Regions from separate parts of the Anaerobacillus sp. ABR4_321 genome, predicted to be linked through region 3. Evidence: riboswitches for the same ligand, from Rfam matches in the RefSeq annotation. Region 3 holds a riboswitch; each other region holds the start of a gene.
What was found. Region 3 has a riboswitch for S-adenosylmethionine ahead of ACXADT_RS02190 (LLM class flavin-dependent oxidoreductase). Riboswitches for the same ligand answer to the same signal wherever they lie in the genome.
Positions count from the first base shown of each region.

Region 1: it holds a riboswitch for S-adenosylmethionine, as region 3 does, so the genes downstream of both, metX (homoserine O-acetyltransferase MetX) here and ACXADT_RS02190 (LLM class flavin-dependent oxidoreductase) in region 3, are expected to answer to the same signal.
Region 2: it holds a riboswitch for S-adenosylmethionine, as region 3 does, so the genes downstream of both, ACXADT_RS07470 (methionine ABC transporter ATP-binding protein) here and ACXADT_RS02190 (LLM class flavin-dependent oxidoreductase) in region 3, are expected to answer to the same signal.

Region 1 covers NZ_JBSWTK010000001.1:1,411,879-1,416,902, forward strand. The annotation lists gene ACXADT_RS07365 (thioredoxin family protein) at 1-115, shown strand, start outside; gene sigI (RNA polymerase sigma-I factor) at 456-1,211, shown strand; gene ACXADT_RS07375 (anti-sigma factor domain-containing protein) at 1,232-2,416, shown strand; gene ACXADT_RS07380 (TlpA family protein disulfide reductase) at 2,536-2,955, opposite strand; SAM riboswitch class I at 3,121-3,230, shown strand; gene metX (homoserine O-acetyltransferase MetX) at 3,312-4,385, shown strand; gene ACXADT_RS07390 (O-acetylhomoserine aminocarboxypropyltransferase/cysteine synthase family protein) at 4,389-5,024, shown strand, end outside.
Region 2 covers NZ_JBSWTK010000001.1:1,435,544-1,440,567, forward strand. The annotation lists gene leuC (3-isopropylmalate dehydratase large subunit) at 1-604, shown strand, start outside; gene leuD (3-isopropylmalate dehydratase small subunit) at 617-1,198, shown strand; SAM riboswitch class I at 1,439-1,548, shown strand; gene ACXADT_RS07470 (methionine ABC transporter ATP-binding protein) at 1,665-2,687, shown strand; gene ACXADT_RS07475 (methionine ABC transporter permease) at 2,680-3,348, shown strand; gene ACXADT_RS07480 (MetQ/NlpA family ABC transporter substrate-binding protein) at 3,372-4,214, shown strand; gene ACXADT_RS07485 (L-lactate dehydrogenase) at 4,257-5,024, opposite strand, start outside.
Region 3 covers NZ_JBSWTK010000001.1:406,627-411,650, forward strand. The annotation lists gene ACXADT_RS02180 (methionine ABC transporter permease) at 1-98, opposite strand, end outside; gene ACXADT_RS02185 (methionine ABC transporter ATP-binding protein) at 70-1,098, opposite strand; gene ACXADT_RS02190 (LLM class flavin-dependent oxidoreductase) at 1,095-2,483, opposite strand; SAM riboswitch class I at 2,566-2,667, opposite strand; SAM riboswitch class I at 2,813-2,918, shown strand; gene ACXADT_RS02195 (acyl-CoA dehydrogenase family protein) at 3,003-4,145, shown strand; gene ssuE (NADPH-dependent FMN reductase) at 4,194-4,724, shown strand.

The DNA of each region.
Region 1 (5,024 bases), 1.0 Mb from region 3:
TCAAAGTGTCCCAGCACTTACGATTTTTGAAAATGGACAAGCGAAAGAAACGATCTTTGCATTTGAATCAGTCGTCCGCCTTAATACTTTACTCCTAAAATACAAGAAGCGTTAAATTTATTTGATGAATTTTGACCAAATGCACCATAAGTTTCTCAAAGCAAAAAGCGTGTCTCAGCAGGCATTTAGCAGTGTAGAAATTTGTTGAAAATTGTGCAATATTAATAATGATAAATTAATATAACAGACAGTAAAGAAACAGTAACATTGTCATTAAATTGTATTTTCGTTGCAGCTGATTGAGTGGTATAAATGAATAGAGAGTCGCCATTCGATTTTGTCGTATGGGGGCGAATTTTATTTTGCATTCTTTTTAATATTCAAATAACAAACATCTAAGAAGAAACCTAATAAGCGATCAATTTAAATTGACTGCAAGATGAGAGGTGTATGACATGACAACCATTTCAATCAGCACAAGAATAGGAAAATATAAAAGTAAAAATGACAATGTTACATTAGAAGATAAAATCGATCGTATCCAAAACGGCGATGAGTTTCTACGCAATAAGCTACTAGAAGATTATCAACCATTTATTAAGAAAATAACGTCAAAAGTCTGCAATCGATACATTAATCAGATGATGGACGAATTTAGTATCGGATTATCTGCTTTCAATGAAGCGATGGATCAGTATCAAAGAGGTCAGGGAAGCCGTTTCCTTACATTCGCAGATATGGTTATCCGTCGTAGGGTAATCGATTATATCCGTAAAGAAGCACGTCAAAATAAGTATATCTATCTCGAACCAGAAGAAGTGGATGAAGAAGGTAGATTAGAAGATAGTTTTGCTGAGCAGAAAGCAGCTCTTGACGTATATGAGATGGACAAGCAGCGAGAAGTTAGAATGTACGAAATTGAAGAATACGAGCAACTCCTGCAAAGATTCAGTATTACGTTTAAGGTATTGAGTAAGAATTGTCCGAAGCATATCGATGCGAGGGATAATGCGAAAATGATAGCAAAACTTATTGCAGAGGATTCTACTCTTTCAAGCTATCTTCTTGAAAAGAAACAGCTGCCTATAAAAGATTTGCTGTCTCTTGTCTCATGCAGTCGGAAAACGATTGAACGTAATCGAAAGTATATAATAGCAGTTGCATTAATTTATCTAGGAGGTTTTAATGCGCTGAAATCTTATATACAGTAACAGAATGAGGGGGCCAGGGGATGAAAAACGGGGTTATTATGGAGATACGAGGCAGAAAAGCCGTAGTCCTGACACCCGAAGGTGAATTTACAACAATTTTTCTTAAACGAAATCATAACTTATCAATTGGCTCTGAAATTAAACTAGCAAAGAAACCTGAGAAAAATAAAAAAGGTTTCTTTATCCCCTCTATGCCTACGATGGCAGGAATGGCAACGATCATCATGTTGTTTGTTATCGTTGCTAGCGTGATTCCTGTTCCGAACAATGATGCAGTTGCTGCATATGTTAGCTTTGATATCAATCCGAGTATCGAAGTAGGTGTTAATTCTGACCTGGAAGTAGTACAGTATCAGGCTTGGAATTCAGACGGCGAAGGGCTGAGTTTAGACCAGGATACAAAAAATATGCCACTTGCTGAGTTTGCAAATGTACTAATTTCTAAGCTCGAAGAGAATGGCTTTTTAACTGATCAGGGAAAGCTGCTTATCGTAGCGAGTAATGTTGAAGAAAACAGTCGTTATCAGAAGGTGAAAAGTAAGCTCGAAGAAACGATTAATGGTTTAAAAAACAATGAGGTCCTTACAGAACAGGCTGTTGCAATCACTACGATTTTACATGCGGATCATCATACCCGTAAGTTGGCAGTGGAAAAGGGTGTGTCTCCTGGAAAGTATATAACTTATCTGGCGGCACAAGATCGTGGAGTAACGATTTCTCTTGAAGATGCCCGCGACCTATCTATTAAGAAATTAGATTCGCTCGAAAATCGCGCAACTGCATCAGAGGGTAATACAGAACCTGTTGAAGACAGGAACGATCTAGATAATAAAATTACTCAGCTTAATGATAAATCAAATAAAGCGGTTGACAGCTCAGAGAATAAAAAAGGACAGAGTAACCAAAATTCTGAAGCGGTGGTAAAAGAAGAAAAAGATCCGATCGGTCAACTATCAAATAAGAACGAAAAGTCTTCATCTCAACCAACCGGAAATAACGATTCTGGTCGTGTGGATAAAGACTCTGAACAAAATGGGGAAAACAACGAGAAAAATAGTGGATCCTCAATAAATGATAAACCAAAAGACGATAAAGAAGTCAGAGAAGATAAAGAAGATAGAGAAAAAGATGATGAAGATGAAGATGAAGAGGATGAACAAGACGAGCGTGAAGACAATCGCTCAAAAGAAGACAATGATGATTAAGTAAGTGAACAGTGAGATTGACAGTTCGCCACGAATAACTTAGATTAACGCCATTATTTTATATTATTTTTAACAAAGCTAGGGAAATTTCCCTAGCTTTGTTTTAGTTATAACTTCATTCAAAGCATGATAGAAGGGAGGACTTTAACAATATCCAGGAAAGATGCCCTGTCCCCGAATGTTTGTACAACTTCGTGGTTCCTGTCTAAAAGGACAGTCGTTGGTACACCAGTGCACCCATACTTATCGTACGTATCTCTACCATTATCTTTTAATACTGGAAAAGGCAGATCGTTCTTGATAGCAAAATCTTTGCCTGCCTCTTCTGTTCTTTCACGTCCAGTCACATTTATTGTTAAGAATGCAAGTTTGTTTAAGTCTGCATGTTCATAAAATTGTTCTTTCATAGGTAGGTCCTTCATACAATCAGGACACCATGAAGCCCAAAACGTAAGCATAACCGGCTTCCCTTCATAGTCGGTTAATGAATACGTTTGATCACCTCTGACCTCTTGTAAAGAAAACGTAGGGGCTTTCACAAAAAGTCTCCTTTCGCATATAGTTTTATGGTAACCTTATCAAAAATCTGGTTCTAATCAAAATATTTGATGCGTAGAGTGGATTTGTATAAACTTTCAGAAAATGTTTGACACTAATGCATTGCCTTGCTAAAATAATACTCAATCAAAGTAATTGAATATTCGTTCTTATCTAGAGAGGCGGAGGGACTGGCCCTATGAAGCCCGGCAACCGTCAAACCATTTGGTTTGAAAAGGTGCCAATTCCTGCAGGTATAATGCCTGGAAGATAAGCGGAGCTGATTTCTATAATCCAGCCTCTCTGTCTTTCAGAGAGGCTTTTTTATATTCAATGAGCGTGATGGGAGTGATCGGAGTTGAGAAGAGAGACGGTATACGAGGACCAACGGATATCCATTGGCTCGTTCGTTCTCGAATCAGGAAAAGAACTTGACGAGGTTGAACTTGCATATGAACGAGTAGGACCGAAGGAAGCACCAGTCATTCTAGTCTGTCATGCACTAACGGGCAATCAGTATACGGTTGGAAGGAAACAAGATGGTTGGTGGGAAGGTCTGATTGGTCACGGTAAGTATGTAGATACCTCTGAATTTCAAGTAATCACATTCAACGTATTAGGCGGTTGTAATGGTTCGACGGGACCATTATCTCGTAATCCGTTTACAAACCGACCATATCAGGCGGATTTTCCATTCATAAGCGTGAGGGATATGGTTCATTCTCAAAAGCGAGCACTTGAAGCACTCGGTATCGATCGACTTCATGCCGTGATCGGTGGGTCGCTTGGAGGCATGCAGGTGCTTGAGTGGGGAATTCTCTACCCTGATGCGATGGAGCATCTTGTTCCATTAGCTGTGACACCATCTTTGAGTGCTTACGGAATTGCATATAATGCCATTTCAAGACATGCCATAACGACTGACCCTGAATGGAAGGGAGGGTATTATGATCAAACACATCCTCCCGCATCGGGGTTAGCAACAGCACGTATGATCGGAATGATTTCGTACCGAACAGATGAGATGTTTCAGAAGAAATTTGGAAGAAGGGTCATTGCAAAACCTGAAGATCACCATGAAAAGGCTCTTTACGACGTCGAATCTTACCTTCATTACCAGGGTAAAAAGCTAGTTGGTCGTTTTGATGCCAATAGCTATTTGTACTTATTAAAAGCAATGGATAACCATGATATTACCAGGGGAAGGGACGCACCGATTGAAGAAGTGAAGGCAAATGTTTTAGCAATTAGTTTTAAAGGTGATTTAATTTATCCTCCTAAAGATCTTGAAGCTTTATTTTCGCTTAAGGCGCGTTTTACGATCGTTGATACAAAGTATGGTCATGATGGATTCCTCGTTGAATTTGATAGATGGGGGCAATTAATCAAAGAACAATTACAAGAACCGTCAAAAATACAAAGGAGTGGATAAGAGATGGCAGAGAAGCGTTATAACTTAGAAACGATTGGCATTCATGGTGGTTTACAGGCAGATCCAGCTACAGGAGCGAGAGCACTACCGATTTATCAATCCAACGCATACAAATTTAACAGCACGGAACATGCAGCTGATTTGTTTGGTTTAAAAGAAGAAGGGTTTATTTATTCTAGAATTGGTAATCCGACGGTAGGAACGCTTGAAGAACGGGTTGCGGAGCTTGAAGGCGGAATTGGAGCCCTCGGTCTTGCAAGTGGTATGGCAGCCATCACAAACGCGATTTTAAATATTGCGAATAGCGGTGATGAAATTGTTTCTGCTTCTACTTTATATGGCGGCACATATAACCTTTTTTCAACGACGCTTCCTAAATACGGAATAAAAACCAACTTTGTTGATCCGAAAGATCCGGAATCGTTTAGAAGTGCGATTACTCCTAATACAAAAGCAATCTTTGCAGAAACGATTGGTAATCCAGGCCTTCACGTACTCGATATCGAGAAAGTGGCTGAAATCGCTCATGAAGCTGGCATTCCGCTTATCATCGACAATACCTTCGCAACACCGTATTTATGTAGACCGATCGAGCATGGTGCTGATATTGTTATTCATTCTGCGACGAAGTGGCTTGGT
Region 2 (5,024 bases), 1.0 Mb from region 3:
AGCAACGTATGACGACGTTTTAGAGATCCATGCTGATGAGATAGAACCTCAGGTTACGTGGGGTACGAATCCATCTATGGGATCATCCGTCTACGGTAGAGTGCCTTTTCCAGAGGACTATGAAGATCCGGCTGATCAAAAAGCAATCGCACAGGCCTTAACGTATATGGGGTTAACAGCTGGGATGGCAATTCAGGATATCGACATCCAACATGTCTTTATCGGATCTTGTACAAATTCAAGGATTAGTGATCTTAGAGCCGCAGCAAATATTGTTCGTGGAAGGAAAGTACACCGCAATGTTCGAGCGCTAGTCGTGCCAGGTTCTAAATCTGTCAAAGAAACAGCGGAAGCAGAAGGACTAGATCAAGTGTTTATTGATGCTGGCTTTGAGTGGAGAGAAGCAGGATGCAGTATGTGTCTTGCGATGAATGACGATATCGTTCCACCAGGAGAGCGATGCGCTTCTACATCAAACCGGAACTTTGAGGGACGGCAAGGAAATGGTTCTAGAACGCATCTAGTCAGTCCTGCCATGGCAGCCGCCGCTGCTTTGGAAGGCAAATTTACAGATGCAAGAAAAATGAAGCAGCCTGTCGTGTAAAGGAGTGAAATCATGGAACCTATCAATGAATATACAGGTGTCGTTTATCCTCTTGAAAAGGTGAATGTGGACACTGATCAAATAATACCAAAGCAATTTCTGAAACGGATCGAGCGACAGGGATTTGGACAGTTCTTGTTCTATCATTGGCGTTTCGATGACGATGGAATCGCACGGTCTGATTTCTCTTTAAATGAAGAGCAATACAGGTCGGCTTCAATCCTAGTAGCGGGTAAAAACTTCGGCTGCGGTTCATCGAGAGAACATGCTCCATGGGCCCTATTAGACTACGGATTTAGAGTGATCATCGCACCAAGCTTCGCAGATATCTTTTTCAACAACTGTGTGAAAAACGGTATCCTTCCAATCGCTCTTCCTCAAGAAACCGTTGCAGAATTATTTACAAAGGCAAGCGAAGGTTATTCACTCACTGTTCAACTCGAAAACCAATCTATTAGTGATAATGATGGGCTGCACGTATCGTTTGAAATCGATCCCTATTGGAAGGAAATGTTGTTGAACGGGTGGGACGAAGTATCTAGAACCCTCTCTCTTGAGGATAAAATCGAGCAGTATGAAAATCAAAGAGCGTAAATAAGAGAGCATGTTTGATCCGTATAGAGATACAACTGAATCATTGGCGCGAGCGCTGTATGGATTGCAGCGCTTTTACGCTGTCAGAAAAGAGGGCTGACTTTAGAGGAGTAGTTGAAACTCTGGCAGCTGGTTTTATTTAAAAATTCGGACTTTTTACTCATCGATTGACACACTAAAAGTCCCATGCTAGAATTCGATTTAGTACTTAACTAGAGTAACGTGTTAATAACTAAATATCTCTTATTCAGAGAGGTGGAGGGACTGGCCCTATGAAGCCCGGCAACCGTCAAACAGCGTGTTTGAGAAGGTGCCAATTCCTGCAAAGCAGATGCTTTGAGAAATGAGAGAAAGACATCGATTTCAAGTGCCTTTCTGCTCATAGCGGAAAGGCATTTTTTATTTCAAAAGGTTTTAAAATCAACCTATTGTGATGGGACATCGTAAGGTAAAAGGAAGTGTGCAAATGATTGAGTTAAAAGGTATAAAGAAGACGTTCTTTGCAGCCTCTGGACCAGTAGAAGCGGTGAAGAATACTGATCTTACAATTGAAAAAGGCGAAATTTTCGGAGTTATCGGATATAGTGGCGCTGGAAAGAGTACACTTATCCGCATGTTAAATCTACTTGAGCGACCAACTGATGGCAGCGTAACAGTAGATGACAAAGCATTATCTAAGTTGAATAACAAGGAACTTCGTCTAGCAAGACAAGAAATCGGAATGATTTTTCAGCATTTTAATATTCTCTGGTCACGTACTGTAAAAGAAAATATTGCGTTCCCGCTTGAAATATCGGGCGTGCCGAAAGAGAAAAGAAAAGCTCGAGTGGACGAGTTGATCAACCTCGTTGGGTTATCCGGGAGAGAAGATGCGTACCCATCTCAACTAAGTGGTGGTCAAAAGCAGCGAGTTGGGATTGCGCGGGCACTTGCTAATAACCCTAAAGTGTTACTCTGTGACGAAGCGACATCGGCCCTGGATCCGAAGACCACAGATAGTATTCTCGACCTATTAAAGAAAATTAATAAAGAGCTAGGACTAACGATCGTGTTGATCACTCATGAAATGCACGTGATCAGAAAGATTTGTCATCGTGTTGCGGTCATGGAAGGTGGCAGTGTTGTTGAAGAAGGTCCAGTACTTGATATTTTCCATCATCCCAAGCAGCCGATCACCCGTGATTTTGTAAACCAGCTGAGTGAGCCAGAGGAAATGAAAGAATCGATTTCACATCTTACTGAAGGTGCAGAAGGGACACTCGTACAATTTACTTTTGTAAAAGGAGCTACGGGGTCACCTCTCGTAACGAAGTTAATCAGAGAGTTTCAGATCGAAGTGAACATCATTCAAGGGAAGGTCACCCATACGCAGGATGGTCCTTATGGTAAGCTATCGGTCTTACTAAAAGGTGAACAATCTGCTATCGACAAAGCACTGAGCTATGCACGTGAGCAGAAAGTAGAAGTGGAGGTGATTCCAAATGCTTAGTTCACTATTTCCTAACGTGCGTTGGGAAGATATGTGGGAAGCGGCATTACAAACGATCTACATGACCGCGATCTCTGTGTTCGCAACGTTTATACTCGGCATTGGACTCGGCCTGCTGCTTTTCTTAACTTCAAAGGGAAACGTCTGGGAAAATCGATATATTAACGGTTTTGTTGCAGGGATTGTAAACCTGTTCCGTTCGATTCCATTCATCATATTAATTATTTTGCTTATCCCATTATCTGTATATATTGTTGGTACGATGCTGGGAGCTAATGCTGCATTGCCAGCACTTATTGCAGGGGCTGCCCCATTTTACGCACGAATGGTCGAAATCGCTCTAAGAGAAGTAGACAGGGGAGTGATCGAAGCATCCCAAGCGATGGGGGCTACGAATGGCCAGATTATTTTTAAAGTACTGCTTCCTGAAGCGATGCCAGCATTGATTTCAGGAATAACAGTAACTGCGATCGCTCTAGTGAGCTATACAGCGATGGCAGGTGTCGTTGGGGCTGGAGGATTAGGAGATCTTGCATATCTAGATGGTTTCCAACGAAATAATCCCGACGTGACGCTTGTCGCAACTGTATTAATTCTCGCTATTGTAGCAGTTCTTCAGGTTATCGGAGATGTTACAACGCGAGCTATGGATAAAAGATAAGATAAAAAAAGGAGAGAGAAACCATGAAAAAACTATTACTACTTTTGTCAGTTGTTGCTCTTGCAGCTCTAGCGGCTTGTGGAGCAAATAACGGTGGAAACAGTGAAGGCTCAGGATCAGAAAGTGAAGAAACGAAACTAGTTGTTGGTGCATCAAACGTTCCACACGCTGAAATTCTAGAAAAAGCACAGCCGCTTCTTGAGGAAGAAGGAATTACTCTTGAAATCGAGCGCTTCCAGGATTACATTCTTCCGAACAAAACTCTCGCTAATGGTGAGTTAGATGCGAACTACTTCCAAACAGTGCCTTATATGGAGCTACAAATGGAAGAAAACGATAACTATGATTTCGTAAACGCTGGTGGGATTCATATCGAGCCGATCGGTGTCTATTCACAGGAATATGAAAACCTTGATGCACTTCCTAAAGGTGCAGAAATCATCATGAGTAACTCTGTATCAGACCACGGTCGTATGCTTCAATTGTTAGAAGCGAAAGGTTTGATCAAGATTAAAGAAGGTATCGATCCAACAGATGCACAAGTTGAAGATATCGCTGAAAATCCAAAAGACCTTACCTTTAAAACAAACGTAGAAGCTTCCCTTCTTCCTCAGATCTATAAGCAAGGTGAAGGCGATGCTGTTATGATCAACACGAACTATGCGATCGATGCTGGATTAAATCCACAAGAAGACGCAATAGCACTTGAAGGTTCGGACTCTCCATACGTGAACGTGATCACCGTGAACAAAGGTGATGAAAGTAACGAAGCTGTAAAAACGCTTGTTGAGGTTCTACGCTCAGAAGAAATTCAAACCTTCATTAAAGAAGAATATGATGGAGCAGTCGTACCAGTAAATGAATAAAGCAAAAAAGGTTCTCCTTTGTGGAGAACCTTTTTATTAGTGCTATTTATGAAGAAGGACCGGTTTCATAGCGTCAGTAAGCGTTTTTGCAGAGTGTTGAAGCTGTTCAGTTTCATGAGGAGTGAGATCGAGTTCAATGACTTCTCGAATACCATTTCTATTGACGATTGCTGGAACGCCAATATAGAGATCTTCTAAACCGTATTCACCTTCTAATAGAGTGGATATAGTAAGAATAGAATTTTCGTTACGCAAGATGGCTTTGGTTAATCGAAGTAATCCCATCGCAATACCGAAATGTGTCGCACCTTTACGATTGATGATGTGGTAGGCTGCATCACGCACATCTGCAAACAGGGCATCAAGTTCTGCTTTTCCTTCAGAGGTATCTTTGATTAGTGAAAGAACGGGCCTGCTGCCGATCGTTGTGTGGCTCCACACAGGTAATTCAGTATCTCCGTGTTCACCTAAAATGTATCCATGAACATTTCTAGAATCTACATCAAAGTATTCCCCTAATAAATATCTAAATCTTGCAGTATCAAGAATTGTCCCTGATCCGATAACCCTTTCTTTCGGGAGGCCAGAGAACTTCCAAGTTGCATAGCTTAGGATATCAACTGGATTTGTAGCGACAATAAAAATTCCATCAAAATTGTAAGACATCACGTTCGTCACGATTGTTTTGAAGATTTTGGTGTTTTTATCAATTAAATCTAACCTTGTTTCACCTGGCGCTTGGTTCGCTCCAGCCGCAATGACGACGATATCTGCATCACGACAGTCACTATAATCACCTGCCCAAATTTT
Region 3 (5,024 bases):
CCAATGAAAACGGCAAACAACAAAGCGATTCCAACCATAATCAACGTTTCAAAAAATGCGACGTTCAGTTCAGGCAAGAGCTCGATAATGTGGTCCATCGTTGATCACCTCCACGTTGTTTACTCGCTTCTCTAAGTAAGCGATCGCTCGAGACACTTCAGCATCCTCTCCACTCACATCCATGATGAACACACCGAGCGGCGTTTCCTGGATGTATTCGACTTTTCCATGCAAAATGTTGCCTTTCACATTAAACCTCTGCAGCATATCGGAAACGACCGAATCCGTTGCTAGATCGCGGAGAAACATGAGCTTCACTAGCTTCCCTTGTACATGTTCGATCAACGAATCAGGAAGATGGAACTCTAGTACGTTCTGAATGAACGTTTTTGTTAATGCATCTTTCGGATTTGAAAAAATATCGAACGTCGTGCCCGACTCCACGACTCTTCCCTCACGCATGACCGCACAGCGATGACAGATCTCCTTCACCACTTCCATTTCATGCGTGATAATGACGATCGTAATCCCAAGTTTTTGATTGATGTCTTTCAGCAATGAAAGAATGGATTTTGTCGTGTTAGGATCTAGCGCTGACGTCGCCTCGTCACACAGCAACACCTTCGGATCATTTGCTAAAGCCCGCGCGATACTCACCCTTTGCTTCTGACCACCGCTCAACTGTGACGGGTATTTCCCCTTCTGATCAGAAAGGTCGACTACGCTCAATAAATGATCGACCTTTTCACCGATCTGCTTTTTACTAACTCCGGCAGCGAGAAGGGCAAATGCGACGTTCTCATAGACTGTTTTTGAAGCAACCAAATAGAATCCTTGAAAAATCATTCCGATCGATTGCCTTGCTTTTCGAAGCTCTTTATTCGATAGCGATAGCAAGTCGATTCCGTCAACGTGAACGGACCCTGTCGTTGGCCTTTCCAAAGCATTAATAAACCGTAAGAGCGTACTTTTACCCGCTCCGCTATACCCAACGATTCCGTAGATCTCTCCCTTTTCTACACGAAGAGAAACGTTATCGACAGCAACGATCTTGTCCTTCTTTCCATACTCTTTCGTAATCTCTCTTAGTTCGATCATTGCACGACTTCCTTACGATAAGCATAGTTTTTTCCTGGATGGTCGTCTGGCAGTCTTGCGTCTTTGTTGAAGAGCTTTTCACGCAGCGTACCTTCTTGATAATCCTTTTTATAAAGACCACGCTTCTGTAGTTCTGGTACGACTAATTCTACGAAAGCTTCCAAGTCTCCAGGCGTTACGAGGTGGTTCAAATTAAATCCGTCTACTCCTGAAGCTTCGAATTGAAATTGAATCGCATCCGCTACATCAGAAGGGTTACCAACGATCACGCTGTTGCGGTCGATCGATTCAAAGCGATTCAACACCTCTCTTACCGTCAGCTTTTTCGGCGCATCCTTCGTCAACGTTGCCGCTTTATACTGTCCACCTTCTGTTGATTTCTTATATTCAAACGGCTCATCAAGGTCCATCTCTTCAAACTCTGCTACATCATAGCCACTCGCACCGTATTGAGCCTTTGCTGCATCAGCACTCCATAGCTTGTTGTACGCCTCAAACTTCGCCTCCGCTTCCTCTGTCGTTTCACCTACGATCACACTTAAAAACGAGAAAATTTTCACGTGATCCGGATTTCTTCCATGCTTGACGGCACGCTCACGAATATCATCGGCATAGTAGTGGATTCGCTCAGGAGTCGGTCCTCCGACAAACACGCACTCCGCATGCTTTGAGGCGAATTCTCGCCCTTTCTCTGATGTCCCAGCTTGATAGATCACAGGCGTTCGCTGTGGAGACGGTTCACTAAGATGCGGTCCTTCAACACTGAAATAGTGACCTTCATGATTGATTTCATGAACTTTGCTCGGCTCAACAAGCGTATCAGCCTCCAGATCTTCAACCACAGCACCATCCTCCCAGCTGCTTTCCCACAATTTGTAGGACACGTCCATATACTCATGAGCGATATCATAACGCTCATCATGACGAATCATCTTCTCAAGTCCGAAGTTGCGTGCCGCATTCGGTAAATAAGAGGTAACGACGTTCCAGGCAACTCGCCCTTTTGTTAGATGATCGAGCGTCGAAAATCTGCGCGCATTTCCAAAAGGTGCTTCGTACGTCGTGCTGACTGTAACGGCGAAGGAAAGGTGCTCGGTCACACTCGCCATCGCAGGGACAAGAAGCGCGGGATCATTGATTGGCACTTGCAATCCATCACGGATTGAAGGATTCTTACTCTTTTGGTACACATCATAAACACCAAGAACATCTGCAAAGAAGACCGCATCGAACTTCCCTTTCTCTAATGTCTTAGCAAGGTCGATCCAGTAGTCTAAGTCTTTGTATTTCTGATGACGCTGACTTTCTGGATGCTTCCATAGCCCATGTGAATTGTGCATCGAACTGTTCATGTCGAACGCATTCAAAATGATTTGTTTACTCATCTCCCTCAACCTCCACTCTTTTTTAAAACATAAAAAAGCCTCTTCATAAGAAAAGAAGAGGCCGTGAAAAAGCAACTGTCTTTTCTTATCCTTCAAGCATCGCTTGCTGGAATTGGCACAGTACTCAAACGAGTCTGTTGCCGAGGCTTCAAAGGGCCAGTCCCTCCACCTCTCTTGATAAGAAAGTTTGTTTTATTGAATTTAACGATGAATATACAGCACCGATCGATTCCCTGTCAACAAAAAATCAAAAAATTATTTCTTTTCTAATTACTTGTTGACATTGCGTTTATTTGTCCGTATTCTATTCTTTAACGCACTACCGCATACATTTATCTAGAGTCAGGGGAGGAATCTGGTCCAACGATCCTGCAGCAACCGCTTATCTTAAGCAAGGTGCTCATTCCAGCAGACTTTTTGTCTGAAAGATGAAGCTTGTATGGTTCGAATGTTGATGAGCCTAAGTCTACTTTCAGCTGAAAGTAGACTTTTTTTGTATAGAGAAAAAGGAGGATACTGATGCCATTTGCAACTGAAAAGCAGCCTGATTTGAAGGAAGAACTCACTGAACTCGTTGAACTTTTTAAAAGTAGATCAGCAAAATATGATGAAGAAGAAAGGTTTCCTTACGAGAACTTCGAAGATTTAAAGGCGAGGAACTTTTTATCATTCACTGTACCAAAAGAATATGGAGGCTCTGGTCTTAACTTGTACGAGTTCTTGAAAGTTCAAGAACAGCTCGCATCAGGTGATGGTCCGACGGCACTTTCCCTCGGCTGGCAGCTTGGCGTTATTTTAGAAATCGCTGAATCGCGAGCGTGGGATGAAGCGGTTTTCGAAAAAGTGTGCCACTTGATCGTAAACGAAAAAGCGCTTCTCAACCTTGCGCAAACTGAAAAAGCGACCGGTAGCCCTTCACGCGGCGGAATTCCTCAAACGACTGCTACAAAAACGCCGGAGGGCTGGATCATCAATGGGCGAAAATCCTTTACGTCAATGGCCGTGGCGCTTGATTACTCAATCGTAACAGCTGACGTTGATCAATCCGGTAAGAAAGGGTTTGTCCTGATCGATCACAAACTTGAAGGCGTACAAGTTGAGGAAACGTGGGACAGTATCTCCATGAAAGGGACAAAGAGTGATGATCTCGTGCTACATAACGTCCACGTTAAACCTGAAGATCTATTGGTAATTGAGGAGAACCACAAGGCATCTCCGAAAGGATGGTACCTGCAGATTCCAGCCGTTTACCTTGGCATCGCCTCTTCAGCCATGGACTACACGGTCGAATTCGCCTCCTCCTTCTCCCCTTCAACACTTCCTGGTCCGATCAAAGACGTGCCAGAAGTAAGGAGAAAGATCGGCGAGATGCAGTTAGAGCTATTCAACGCGCGAGAAGTTCTTTATGCTGTCGCAAAGAGATGGAGTGAAAACCCTGAAGAGCGTCCGCATATGGGAGCGGACTTAGCAGCAGTGAAGCATATCGTAACAAATAGTGCGAACCGAGTCGTAGATTTAGCGATGCGCGTGGTCGGTGCTAGAAGCCTGTCTGCCAGCAACCCATTACAGCGCCATTTCCGAAACGTACGAGCAGGGCTTCATAACCCGCCGACAGACGATGCGATTGTGTATAGTCTTGCGAACAGTGTGTTTGCTGACTAAGTATGTGTAAGAAAAATGTGATGACACTAGTTTAGGAGCGTGAAAACGATGAGCAATGTTGTACTTATTTACGGAGGAAACTCCCTTCAATCGAGACTAAAAGGAATTAAAGACTATGCGGAAAGTTATTTAAAGGAGCACTCGATCTCCTATGAATCAATCAATGTAATCGACTTACCCGCTACCGATTTAATCACCGCTAACTTTAGCAGCGCTACGATCCTAGAAGCGAATGAAAAAGTAGAAAAAGCGGATGCTGTTATTATTTTAACGCCTGTTTATAAAGCTTCTTATACAGGGATATTGAAGACGTATCTCGATCTTCTGCCTCAAAAAGGATTGAAAGGAAAAGCGGTTCTCCCAATGATGATCGGTGGATCGTTCGGGCATCTCCTTGCGATCGATTATGCGCTTAAGCCTGTACTCTCTTCTCTTGGAGCGACGAACCTCCTGAGCGGTGCTTATGTGATTGATCAGCATGTTCAGCGTGGTGAGGGGAATGAGTTTATTTTGGATGAAGAGGCGAAGGAGCGGTTGAGCGGTAACTTGGAGACGTTGGTGGAGGAATTAAAGAAATAAAAAAAGAGAAGACGAACATTCTGTTCGTCTTCTCTTTAGATTTATAGAACGTAGGATGATGCAATATAGCTAAGTGAATTGATTGTTTGGGACATTGTCACTTCCCATACAAATTCACCGAGTTATATTATTACATCATGCCGCCCATGGATTCTCATATGCAAATAAAGCAAAATAGCACCTAGTTTAATTGGGAAAGGCAACTTTTAGAAGGCTCAAACCCAATACCATAAACAGAAGGATATAATCATAAATGAACAATTGTATGCCAAGAAGTGTGTCATTTTACTTTGTTACAGA